One region of the Irregularibacter muris genome, then DNA from elsewhere that is predicted to be linked to it. Evidence: a T-box and tRNA genes for the amino acid it is inferred to sense, from the RefSeq annotation. Region 1 holds a T-box; the other regions hold tRNA genes.
What was found. The T-box of region 1 lies ahead of leuS (leucine--tRNA ligase). A T-box ahead of a tRNA ligase gene usually reads a tRNA of that ligase, here a tRNA-Leu.

Region 1 (3,195 bases):
ACCCCTTTATCGCTCCATTCTAAATCCCTCTCAGGAGGAGCTGCAAATAGGATAAAGAGCCTTGCTGTATCTGCACCATAATTTTTAATAATCTCTACAGGACTTACTACATTTCCTTTGGATTTAGACATTTTCTCTCCATCCTTTAACACCATTCCTTGGGTTAAAAGATTATGAATAGGTTCATCTTTAGAAATCATGCCTAAATCATACAATATCTTAGCAAAGAATCTTGTATACAACAAATGAAGAATGGCGTGCTCTACTCCTCCAATATATTGGTCTACCCCTAACCAATAATCCACCTTTTCCTTATCAAAGGGTAGTTCATCATTATGAGGATCACAATATCTCAAATAATACCAGGAAGAATCTACGAAGGTATCCATTGTATCGGTTTCCCTTCTAGCTTTTTCCCCACATTTAGGACAAGATGTATATAAAAATTCTTCATTGTCTAATAAGGGAGAACGGCCATCATTTTTAAACTCTACTTTTGTAGGAAGTTCTATAGGCAAATCTTTCACTGGCACGGGAACAACGCCACAATGATCACAGTAAACAACAGGTATAGGTGTTCCCCAATATCTTTGTCTTGAAATCAGCCAATCTCTTAATCTGTAGTTGATGGTACTTTTTCCTGCTCCCTTTACTTCTAATTCCTTGACGATCTCACCAAAGGCATCCCTATTTGCCATTGTATCAAATCTTCCTGAGTTTACCATGATGCCGTCTTCAACATAGGCTTCATCCATAATCTCTATAGAAAGATCCTTATCCTGGGGTTTAATAACAATATTTATAGGCAAATCATATTTTTTAGCAAATTCAAAATCTCTTTGATCATGGGCAGGCACTCCCATAACCGCTCCTGTACCATAATCCATTAACACATAATTGGCAATTAAAATAGGAATTTTTTCATTGTTCATAGGATTAATCGCATAGGCACCAATGGGCATTCCCACTTTTTCTGTTTCTGTAGAGGTTCTATCAATTTCACTAAGGCTTTGTACACTTTTAATGAATTTTTTTACTTCTTCCTCTTTGGGTGTATTCTTAATTAATTTCTCTACTAAGGGATGCTCTGGAGCAAATACCAAATAGGATACGCCGAAGATGGTATCTGGTCTTGTGGTAAATACATTGATTTCATCCTCAGTATTCTCCATTTTAAAACTAATTTCTGCTCCTTCACTTTTCCCAATCCAGTTCTTTTGCATCAATCTTACTTTTTCAGGCCATCCCTCTAGTTTATCCAAATCCTCCAATAGTCTTTCTGCGTAATCTGTAATCTTAAAAAACCATTGGCTTAATTTTTTCTTTTCCACAGAACTATCACAGCGCTCACAGGAACCATCTACTACTTGCTCATTGGCCAATACTGTGGCACATGAGGGGCACCAGTTTACTGCTGCCTCTTTTTTATAAGCCAATCCCTTTTCAAACATTTTTAAAAACAGCCATTGGTTCCATTTATAGTACTCTGGACTGCAGGTGGCTATTTCCCTATCCCAATCATAGCTAATCCCTAATTCTTTTAATTGGTCTTCCATATGTTTGATATTATCCCATGTCCATATATTGGGATGAATTTGATTTTTAATGGCAGCATTTTCTGCTGGTAATCCAAAGGAATCCCATCCCATGGGATGAAGTACATTGTATCCATTCATTTTTTTAAATCGGGCCACTACATCCCCAATAGAATAGTTTCTCACATGACCCATGTGAAGTTTACCTGATGGATAGGGGAACATCTCTAAACAATAATATTTTGGGTCATTGTTTTGCTCTACTTTAAAAGCTTTATCTTCTTCCCACTTTTTTTGCCATTTCTTTTCAATGGTGTGAAAATGATAAGTCATTTTTCTTCCTCCTCTTTTATTAACTATAATTTACAAATATAAAAAACCCCTCATTCCCTGATAGGGACGAGAGGTTTGCTCGCGGTACCACCCTAATTAACTGCATAGAGCAGTTCAACTTATCTTGTCTAACGGCATTAACCGGTATATCTTTTCATTTGGCAAGTTCAACAGTATCCTTTGTCAGTTTCCACCACCCCTGACTCTCTATAAAATTCTAACTGTCTACTACTCCAAGGATATACTTTTTATAAACTTATTTTTATTATAGAATAAGGGGATAAAGCTGTCAACTAATCCCTTTTTAAATTTATATTTTTGGCATCTTGCCATAGTCTTTCTAGTTTGTAAAAATCCCTTTCTTCCTCATGAAATACATGAACAATAACCTCATTAAAATCCAATAAAATCCATCTTCCCTCTCTATAGCCTTCTTTTCTCAATAGGGAAAACTCCTCAAATTTCTCTGCCTTTTCTTCGATATGGTCGGCTATGGCCTGTACTTGAGTGGTTGATGTCCCGCTGGCCAAAACGAAATAATCTGCTATTGTTGAAAGATTTTCTATATTTAAAACGTCTATATCTTTACCTTTTTTTTCATCTATCCATTCTGCTATCTTTTGAGCCATTTCCTTTGCTTGATTAGACATTCTTTGCCTCCTTATTTTTTCTTTTATTGATTAGTATATGTATTTTTCAGTAAATCATTTCTTGCTTTAATACTATTTAAATGGATGAATCCATTCTTTTTTATAACGAATTGTATAGTATTATTCAGGGATTGTAAAAGGGCTTTATCTAAATCCTGAAAGGCTAAATTTCTTAATTCTTCCACTCCGGGGTAATTTCTACTTGGTTCTATATAATCGGCTATATATATTATTTTTTCTAATTTTGTCATTCCTACCCTGCCTGTGGTATGAAATTCTATTGCATCTAATATCTCCGAATCTTCTATGCCCAACTTATCTCGAGCAATAATTCTGCCTACTGGGCCATGGAGAAGTTCCTTTTGGTGGTAAGATACCTCATCTATTTTCACATCATTTTCTCTAGCTTTGGACAACAATTCCTCTGTTCCCATTGTTTTAGCACAATCATGTAGCAGAGCCGCTGTCCTTGCCTTATCTATGTCCCCCCCATAGGCTTTTGCTAATTGTTCTGCCGTATCCACTACTCCCAAAGTATGTGTATATCTATAGGGGGTTAGCCTTTGTTTCATCTCTTTTTTTAAATCTTCATAAGACAGCATATTTATCCTTTCAAATCCTTATATAATTTATTTTCTATGATATATTGTTCTACAGTTTCCGGCAAGAGATATTTA
Region 2 (3,195 bases), on a different contig from region 1:
TTGACGATAAAATCTCCTAAAAAGTTCCCACTTATTGTATAAATGTATTTCTTATCTCATTTCTTCATTACTGGGATTTTCCCTCTTTTTCATAAAAAAAATAGCCCATATTCAATGGACTACTAAACTAAAGGAATAATTTGAAATTTTACTTTTCAGTATCCCAAACAAATACATAGGGAACGTTTCGATAATAATCGCCATAGTTAAGGCCATATCCAACAATGAATTTATCAGGAATGGTGAAACCAATATAATCAGGTTGTAAGTCTACCTTTCGACGTTCGGGCTTGTCAATAAGAGTGCAGCATTTCAAGCTAGATGGTTCTCTCTTTCTCAAAAGATTTAATATAAAATCCATGGTAAGACCTGAGTCTGCAATATCATCTACAACTAATACATCATAACCTGATATATCAGTCTCTATATCTACTTTTAATTGTACTTGTCCACTACTTTTTGTGTCATGTCCATAACTAGAAGTGGAAATGAATTCTAGTTTAAGGGGTAGATTGATATTTCTTACGAGGTCTGCTGCAAAGATAAATCCTCCCTTAAGTATTGAAATGACCAGTAGGTTTTTTTCTTTATAATCCTTAGTAATTTTTTCCCCTAATTCTTTCACTGTATTGGCAATTTCCTCTGGTGAAAATAATATTTCTTTTACCTTCATCTCCATGGTTATCTCTTCACCTCTTATATATTTTTTCGTATTAAATTCTCTAAATCGTGCTTTAATATAGAAAGAAACAGTGACTCTAGTCACTGTTTCTTTCTATATTACCTTAAATTCTTGGCTTGTTCAATTAATTTTTCTTGTAAGTATAAAATCTAAAATTTTTTACTTGCTCATCTAGAGAAAATTTATACAAAAAGCAGGGATTTCTCCCTGCCTAATCTATCTATCTTGAATTAAGTCTATACTTCCTAATACCACATGAGCCAGACCAAATCCTAATAGCCCTGTTGCAACCATAGAACTCATATCTTCATTTTTAAAACCCTTTTTCTTCATATCTGACATTCTAGATGCCAAAGCTGCTCCAGTAACTACTGTCCCTAAGGCGGTTGGTATTAAGCCTTCTCGCATGATATAAACCCTCCTCCTATAGATAGATTCTATATTATTGTCTTCATTGTAAAATAATATATTCTCTCTTCGAACAAAAAATAAAAATGGTGCCGAAGGTGGGACTCGAAGTCGTGCCCGACGGGCTTTTTCCCATTCTTCTTGCACAGTAGATTTTTTTGCTGGCTAGTTATTTTATTTAATTTTTCTATATACCTCGGGCTTTAGTGGGTTCTCCTCCCACCCTATATATATTTATATTAATTTTTAATATTATCTCTATTTTTTATTTCTTCAAAAAATAAAAATGGTGCCGAAGGTGGGACTCGAAGTCGTGCCCGACGGGCTTTTTCCCATTCTTCTTGCACAGTAGATTTTTTTGCTGGCTAGTTATTTTATTTAATTTTTCTATATACCTCGGGCTTTAGTGGGTTCTCCTCCCACCCTATATATATTTATATTAATTTTTAATATTATCTCTATTTTTTATTTCTTCAAAAAATAAAAATGGTGCCGAAGGTGGGACTCGAACCCACACGGTATTGCTACCACTGGATTTTGAGTCCAGCGCGTCTGCCAATTCCACCACTTCGGCACTTCATAATTAGTACTTTACTATATTAGCACAATTATTTGTGTAATGCAATAGGGAATTTTTTTATCTCTTTCAAGGGCAAATGTATTTTTGTCTAATCTTGGGAAATTGGTTTACATAAAATTACTACTTTATTATGGGGCATTATATGTTATAATGGAGAGTAGTTGTTGACGAAAGGAGGACTCCTATGGATCCTATAACACATGGAATGGTTGGTCTTGCTATTGCTACTATTAGTGGTGAACCTATATTGGGTGCAGTAAGTTTAGGGACTACTTTAGGGGCCATGGCACCAGACTTGGATATCGTAATGCAATCTAAGGGACACTATGCATATTTGAAAAATCATAGGGGAATGTCACATTCACTTCCCTTTTTAGCTGGTATTGCTGGGATTATTTCAACCGTTATACATTTTATATTTCCTGCAACTGCCTTTGGACAGATATTGTTATGGACTTTTATGGGAACATTGTCCCATACCCTATTGGATATTTTAAACTCCTATGGGGCCCAGATATTTTGGCCTCTTAGCAAAAAAAGATTTTCAGGAAGTTTGCTCCTGGTGTACGATCCCATGGTCATTATATTGTCTCTATATCTGATATTTTCAAAGGAACCCAAGACCCTGCTTTCTATGAAGGTAGGTTTAATCTTTGTGATTTATCTTTTCATTAGAATAATTATGAAAAATAGAATATATGATAAAATTATTGATAAGTTTGGAAAGGACATTCACATTATGAGGGTGAATTTACTTCCTTCTATGATCGGCATGCATAAATGGCATTTCATTATTGATAGTCAGGAAAAATCTATTGTTGGAGAAATAAATATATTTAACAATAAGTTGAAAATCCTAAAAGAATTAGAAAAAAAAGAAATTCCTTTTATGGATGAAATCACCAATAGTGCCATAGGAAAGTTTTTCCAAAGCTTTACTCCTATTTACCATATTGATATACAGAAAAAAAATGGATATTATTATGTGACCTTTACTGATTTAAGATACTTTATAAAGGATGATTTTCTTCACCACGCTACAGCAATCCTTTCGGGGGAACTGGAGCTTTTAGAAGGACTATTTCATCCTTATAGTTTAAATCAAAGTGTTAGTGTCATATAAGAAAAAGTAGTCCTTATTCTAGGACTACTTTTTCTCATTTCCTATATTCATAATTGTTGAATCTTTTCATCATCAGAAAGATTTTTACCAAGAAGTTCAGAATAATCTTTTTCAGATTTTAGCAGTTTTTTTAATTTTCCTGCCATAGTTACATCGTTAATTAAGATGGCCCCGACCACCTTGTTATCTTTAAAGAAAATTTTCTTATAAACATCCTTTTTAGAATCTTTATATTTTAATGTAGAATACTCTCCCTCTCCTTCTCCGATATCCCCTATGGAAAAAATGCTATTTCCCATAATATTTAGCATATTGGAAGGGGTTATTGCTTGATAAGTTTCTTTATTTTTCAACATGTTTTTTCCGGCTATTTTCCCCTGCTCTATAGCAATAGGCCAAATG
Region 3 (3,195 bases), on a different contig from region 1:
CAGTTTTTTTGCACCTGTGGATTCACAGATGCTGTCCGCCATTTTCTCGTTGGAAAGCTCAATATGGAATACCGTGGGAATATTTTCATCCTTTACTTTGTCAATGAGGAAAGCAATGGTAGCTGCACTTGCTTCAGTTTCTGTGGAACAGCCAGAAAAAGCCGCGAAATAATTGAGTCCATAGGCCTCTGTAAAGTAACGGAATGGGAAGCGGTCCCCAAATATGAGCGTCTTTCGGTTGCCTGCCGACACGGCTTCCTTAAATGCATTATCCAGATTGCCCAGCTTTTCCAGGTAAGTGGCAGTATTGTGCTCATATACAGAGGCGTTTGCATTGTCTAAGGTGCAGAGCTTGTCGGATAAAGCTTGCACGATTGTCATTGCATTTTTAGGAGAAGTCCAAACATGTTCGTCATATTCGGCCTCATGGGCGTGATCGTGATCGAGAAGTGCCTCTTTAATATCTTCGGCTGTGGCCCCTGAGGGATAGTAGGTGGGCGCCCAATTCTCAGCATCAATTAGGGCATCTATACTTTCACTTCCGTATCTTAAATGGAAATGGGGTAATTCGTCTTCGTGCTCATGCTCATCATGGTCCTGGGGCTTGATTGCATGATCACTGAATGCTAAATAAGTGGGCAGTTTTTCAGAAGGCTTGGAAATCTGATAGACATACCAGACGTTGCTGATTTCCCCTTCATCATTGTAAACAGGCCGGTACTCAACGTAAGAGTATTCTCCGCTAACATTACCGACATCAGTAGAAATAGTCAGACCGGTATCAGTGATCTCAATGGTTTTATATTCTGTGGCGCGTTTTTGAAGAAAGTCTGTCTTTTCTTCTGCTGGAGTTTTTTCGTTCTTTTCGGCAGTAGCCGCAATATATTCATCCAGTGTTCCGTCCTCAAAATAAGGCAGAACCGATTGCCATGAACCTTTGAATTCCTCCAGTGGACGAGCTTCAATGTCTTCTGCATGGATTTCGTGGCTATGTTCATGGCCATGGTCATCCTCCATGCCCTCAACCATTTCTTCCTCTACAGTATCGACCAAATCCATAAGAGACACAATTTCCATGTTGCTTGTATCCATGGAATCCAGAATTTCGTCTATCCAAGCGTCAGATTCGCCGCCCACATAAATGAACATATCACAGTTTTGTATTCTGATTATGTCCTGGGGTGTAGGCTCAAAGGAATGGCTTTCAGCACCGGGAGATAAAAGCATAGTCAAATTTACGTTATCTCCGGCGATTTGCCTAATAAAATCATACTGTGGAAAAATGGTAGCAACAACATTGACTTTGTCACTATCATCTTCATTGGTACCAGCCGGATTATTCTTGGTGCAAGCGGTAAAAAGTACCGTTGTCATCATGATAATCAAAACAATTGATAGAATACGTTTCATAGAATAAACCTCCTTATTTTCTTAAATTTGGGCGCAAAAAAGCAAGGGAATACTATACCAAAAATAAAATGAGCCTAGTATTCTCTTGCTGGAGGTTATTCTAATTGTTTAAACGAACTTTTAATGAAACAAGTGTATGAAATCTCACTCTAGGGGAGACTGTGTTGACTGTTATTGTGAGGATAAGAAGCGTGCTTAGCGCCGTCACCGAAGCAAGAATGGTGGTAAAAATGTTTTTAAGTAGGTGATGGACTGTACCAAGCTGTGCACAGGTAGCACAGGTGCCTTCTGGGCCATGATGATCATGCTCGTGATCGGCATGGGTAAACAGAAACACTGCGGAAAGAGAGGTGGCAAAGACAAAGGCAATAAGCAGTAGCATGGCAATGGTTCTCTTGTTCGTATTATTCTTAAACATGCTTATTTGCTCCTTTCCGAAATACCCTGTATTTAATATCCATTATGGTGCGGAAAGGGGGACTCGAACCCCCATGAGTATTAGCTCACTAGAACCTGAATCTAGCGCGTCTGCCAATTCCGCCATTTCCGCATATACTTTTAATATATATACTATTATAAGGATATTTTTATGTCAATTCAATAGAATGGGGAAATAAAAGTCTATCAAGAAGTGTTGAAATCACTTTGCAGAGGGGATATGTTAATAGGTGGAATATTATATGAATCGTAAATGATGAATTTCGCCTTGCAATTCCGAACTTATCTTTCTATTTTATATAGAAATAAAAATTAAGTATTGCGTATTACATTGCATAATGTGGTTTAATATAAATAAGTAGGACTAAAGATGCAAAAGGAGATGACCTATATGAGCCATATACTCATTGTTTATTATTCACTTTTTCACAACACAGAAAATTTAGCATTAGAAATAGCAGAGCAGACAGGGGGTGTCCTAAGAGAATTAATTCCTGCTAAGAATTATTCCTTTGACTATAATACAGCTGCAAAAGAGGTAAGAAATGAAATTTCTCGAGGATTTTGCCCTAAGTTAGTTTCGGGAAATGAGTCAATAGAGGAATATCAAACAATATTTATAGGTACGCCCAACTGGTTTAAAACATTAGCTCCACCAGTGATGAGTTTTCTAAGACAACATAATTTCACAGACAAAACAATAATTCCCTTTTGCACCCATGGGGGCGGCGGCTTTGGTCAAATTGAAAAAGATATAGCAAAAGAATGTTCAAAATCCATAATCTTACCAGGTATTGCTGTAAATGGTACTGGTTCACCGGAAGAGGTGACAAATTGGCTAGAGACAATGGGGTACAAATTATGATAAACTCTAATTTATCAATGCCTAGCATGGACAACAACAGCAAAGATGAATAAAAATCTGGAGAGGATGAGTGGGAAAAACAATCTAAAGGATAAGATGGAGTAGGAGGGATACCTTGAGTAAAGTATTACGTTATATGAAGAAATATAGGATTTATGCCATACTTAGTCCAATACTTATGATTTTGGAGGTTTTGGCAGATATTATTATTCCCTATCTGATGTCACGAATCGTGGATATAGGAATTGCAAATAGGGATATTGATTATATTATAAAGATTGGTCTTTTCATGATTGTAGCTGCATTATTAGGCATGATTTTCGGGATTCTAAGTGCTCATTGTGGAGCAAGGGCAGGTTATGGATTTGCTGCGGAGCTAAGAAAGGAAACCTTTAAAAAAGTTCAGGGCTTTTCCTTTGCAAATCTTGACAATTTTACAGTTTCCTCTCTTATCACAAGACTTACTAATGATTGTAATACCA
Region 4 (3,195 bases), on a different contig from region 1:
CCCTTTACTGCTCAGGATGTAAAGTTTACTTTAGATGCTCTAAGACATAAGAATACCCTATCTCCTTATAAAAGCTACATTGAAAATATTTCTGGTTATCATGTTATCGATAATCACACCATTGAAATAAGTTTTGCTAATGGATATATTGGAAATTTAGAAGCCTTAATTTTCCCCATTATGCCTGCCCATAAGTATAATAAGCTAGAAGAGGTAATGAGTGCTCATAAATGGAGTCCTATAGGAACAGGACCCTATCAACTGCAAAGCATACAGCAAAATAAAGTAATCTCTTTACAGAGCAATGAAAAATACTGGGGGAAGATACCCTATATAGACAATATTACTGCAAAAATAATGAATAAAAGACAGGATCTTATTAAATCTTTTGAGGCTAAGGACGTAGACCTATTTAGGGCTATTAATAGAGACTGGAATAGATATGGTGAAGATGAGCAATTAAGCATATATCCTTATGATACACAAAAATACAATTTCTTAGCATTAAACTTGGAAAATGAATTGTTTAAAAATCATCAGGTAAGAAAGGCCCTCCAATTGGCTATAAATCGTCCAAAGATGTTGGAAGAAATACACTATAGACAGGGGGAAGTAGTAGACATTCCATTATCCCCTACTTCTTGGTTGTATGACAAAGAACAAAAAGTTCACCCCTACCAACCTGAGGAGGCAAAGGAAATATTAAAGCAGATGGGTTGGGTAGATACCAATAATAATGGTTTGGTAAATAAAGAAATAGAGAATAAAAAATATGAATTTACTTTTGAACTTATTACAAATGGAGATAACGAAAATAGAAAACAGGAAGCTGAAATAATTAAAGAGAATTTAAAAAAGGTAGACATAGGAGTAGACATAAAATACCTTCCCCAAGAAGAAATTATAAAGAGAATACAATCCAAAAAATTTCAAGCCATACTCACTGGGTGGAACTTATCCTTCAATCCTGATCTATCCTTTGCCTTTCACTCTAAGGAGATTGAAGAGGGAGATAACTTTATTTCTTACAGCAATGCTGAAATGGACAAACTATTCATAGAAGCTTTAAGAACTAATGAGGAAGAAAAAAGCAAAGAGATATATTCCAATATCCAAAGAAAATTATCCCAACAACTTCCATACATTAGTCTATATATGGAAAAGTCGGCGTTAATAACTAATAATAGAATTAAAGGTCCCATTAGCCCCACAGACTATAATATATTTAATAATATAGAACAATGGTATGTGGAATATAAATAAACAATGGGTGAATCTCAAGATAAGAGGAAATAGGATAAGGAGAATGAACAGATGAATATTCCAAAAAAATCATAAAAGCCTAAATCCTTACATTGACAATTTTGAAAAACCCCAATATAATATTATTTAGCAATAAAAAGTGCGAGGGTGGTGGAATTGGCAGACACGCAGGTTTGAGGGACCTGTGGCGCTAACGCTGTGTGGGTTCGAATCCCATCCCTCGCACCATTTTTTTATTAAAGCACAAATCAAACTATAAAATATAAAAAAAGGCTAAAGATAGGATATTAAAAGGGATGGGGTGAGAACCCACTATAGCCCGAGGTATATGATTAGATAAACTACATACATTAACCATCAGATAAATTTACAGTGCAAGGAGATCAAGGGAAAAAGCCTGTCGGGCACGACTTCGAATCCCATCCCTCGCACCATTTTTTTATTAAAGCACAAATCAAACTATAAAATATAAAAAAAGGCTAAAGATAGGATATTAAAAGGGATGGGGTGAGAACCCACTATAGCCCGAGGTATATGATAAGATAAACTACATACACTAACCATCAGATAAATTTACAGTGCAAGGAGATCAAGGGAAAAATCCTGTCGGGCACGACTTCGAATCCCATCCCTCGCACCATTTTTTTATTAAAGCACAAATCAAACTATAAAATATAAAAAAAGGCTAAAGATAGGATATTAAAAGGGATGGGGTGAGAACCCACTATAGCCCGAGGTATATGATAAGATAAACTACATACACTAACCATCAGATAAATCTACAGTGCAAGGAGATCAAGGGAAAAAGCCTGTCGGGCACGACTTCGAATCCCATCCCTCGCACCATTTTTTTTTATTAATATTTTTTCTTTTTTCCATTGATTACTAATGAATAAATTACCAGAATAGTTGCATGGAGTGTGGTAATACTAAGAGTAATCCAAAAGAAAAGGAGGGGAGAAAAAATGGCTAACAATAATACAGGAAGAAATAGAGTATTAGTTCCAGAAGCTAAAAAAGCATTAGATAGCTTTAAATTAGAAGTTGCTAATGAATTAGGAATTTCTAATTATGATTCAGTAGATAAAGGAAACCTAACAGCTCGTGAAAACGGCTATGTAGGTGGAACTATGGTTAAGAAAATGATAGAACAAGCTCAAAATCAAATGAAGTAACAACCATAGATAAAGCAGAAAAATGTAAATAACTTAACTAAAAATAAAAAGCTGTGGGTAAATAAAGCAATAATTTTACCTTGCAGCTTTTTATTTTGTGTGTGTGTGCTGTTGTTGAAAATTGTAGAAAATTGCAGAAAACTTTTAAAAAAAATTGAAAGAAAACTCTTTTTATTAAAGGTTTTTTTTCTAAAAAATAGAATTTTATTAGAATAGGGACAATCTTATAAAAACTAATTTTAAAAAGGAGTTTGCCATGAGATTCAATAGAATAAGACGTAATTTAGCACAGATAAATATAAAAAAAAATAATAAAATATTATTCTTTATAGTATTACCGGTTATGGCTATTGTATTTGGCTACAGCTTATCCAGATTTATTATTATCCCTGCATATTATTCTGATTTCTATGCTATAAACTCTAAAGAAAAAGCATCCACAGAAAAAACCTCGACAGAAAAAACCGCTACTTCTCATGTAGAATATGTTCATGCTGAAAGAGAAGTTCAATACTTTCAGTTGGGATCTTTTTCCACAAGAGAAAACGCCGAAGTATTTTGTAATGATTTAAAGAAAAAGGACATACCTTGCATTATAAGAGAAGAAAAAAAGTTTTTAGTACTAACAGGAGGAGCTTTAGAAGATTCCACAGCCAATAGAGTAAAAAAGCAGTTGGATGACCAAAGTATAGAGTTTTTCAGCAAGACCATGAAGCTTGCATCATGGAATACTACATTTACTCAAAATGAAGAAAAA

Region 2: it encodes a tRNA-Leu, which carries the amino acid that the T-box ahead of leuS (leucine--tRNA ligase) is inferred to sense. The anticodon was not compared.
Region 3: it encodes a tRNA-Leu, which carries the amino acid that the T-box ahead of leuS (leucine--tRNA ligase) is inferred to sense. The anticodon was not compared.
Region 4: it encodes a tRNA-Leu, which carries the amino acid that the T-box ahead of leuS (leucine--tRNA ligase) is inferred to sense. The anticodon was not compared.

What each region holds. Positions count from the first base shown of each region.
Region 1 is NZ_JANKAS010000023.1:10,907-14,101, reverse strand. It holds gene leuS (leucine--tRNA ligase) at 1-1,868, opposite strand, end outside; T-box leader at 1,928-2,117, opposite strand; gene rsfS (ribosome silencing factor) at 2,162-2,518, opposite strand; gene yqeK (bis(5'-nucleosyl)-tetraphosphatase (symmetrical) YqeK) at 2,542-3,090, opposite strand; gene nadD (nicotinate-nucleotide adenylyltransferase) at 3,123-3,195, opposite strand, start outside.
Region 2 is NZ_JANKAS010000015.1:2,073-5,267, reverse strand. It holds gene hpt (hypoxanthine phosphoribosyltransferase) at 149-679, opposite strand; gene NSA47_RS12905 (asparagine synthase) at 899-1,090, opposite strand; tRNA gene NSA47_RS12900 (tRNA-Leu) at 1,578-1,664, opposite strand; gene NSA47_RS12895 (metal-dependent hydrolase) at 1,855-2,793, shown strand; gene NSA47_RS12890 (NAD(P)/FAD-dependent oxidoreductase) at 2,841-3,195, opposite strand, start outside.
Region 3 is NZ_JANKAS010000020.1:30,728-33,922, forward strand. It holds gene NSA47_RS14430 (metal ABC transporter solute-binding protein, Zn/Mn family) at 1-1,410, opposite strand, end outside; gene NSA47_RS14435 (hypothetical protein) at 1,511-1,828, opposite strand; tRNA gene NSA47_RS14440 (tRNA-Leu) at 1,874-1,960, opposite strand; gene NSA47_RS14445 (flavodoxin) at 2,240-2,713, shown strand; gene NSA47_RS14450 (ABC transporter ATP-binding protein) at 2,829-3,195, shown strand, end outside.
Region 4 is NZ_JANKAS010000015.1:11,495-14,689, forward strand. It holds gene NSA47_RS12940 (ABC transporter substrate-binding protein) at 1-1,263, shown strand, start outside; tRNA gene NSA47_RS12945 (tRNA-Leu) at 1,405-1,491, shown strand; gene NSA47_RS12950 (alpha/beta-type small acid-soluble spore protein) at 2,229-2,438, shown strand; gene NSA47_RS12955 (SPOR domain-containing protein) at 2,695-3,195, shown strand, end outside.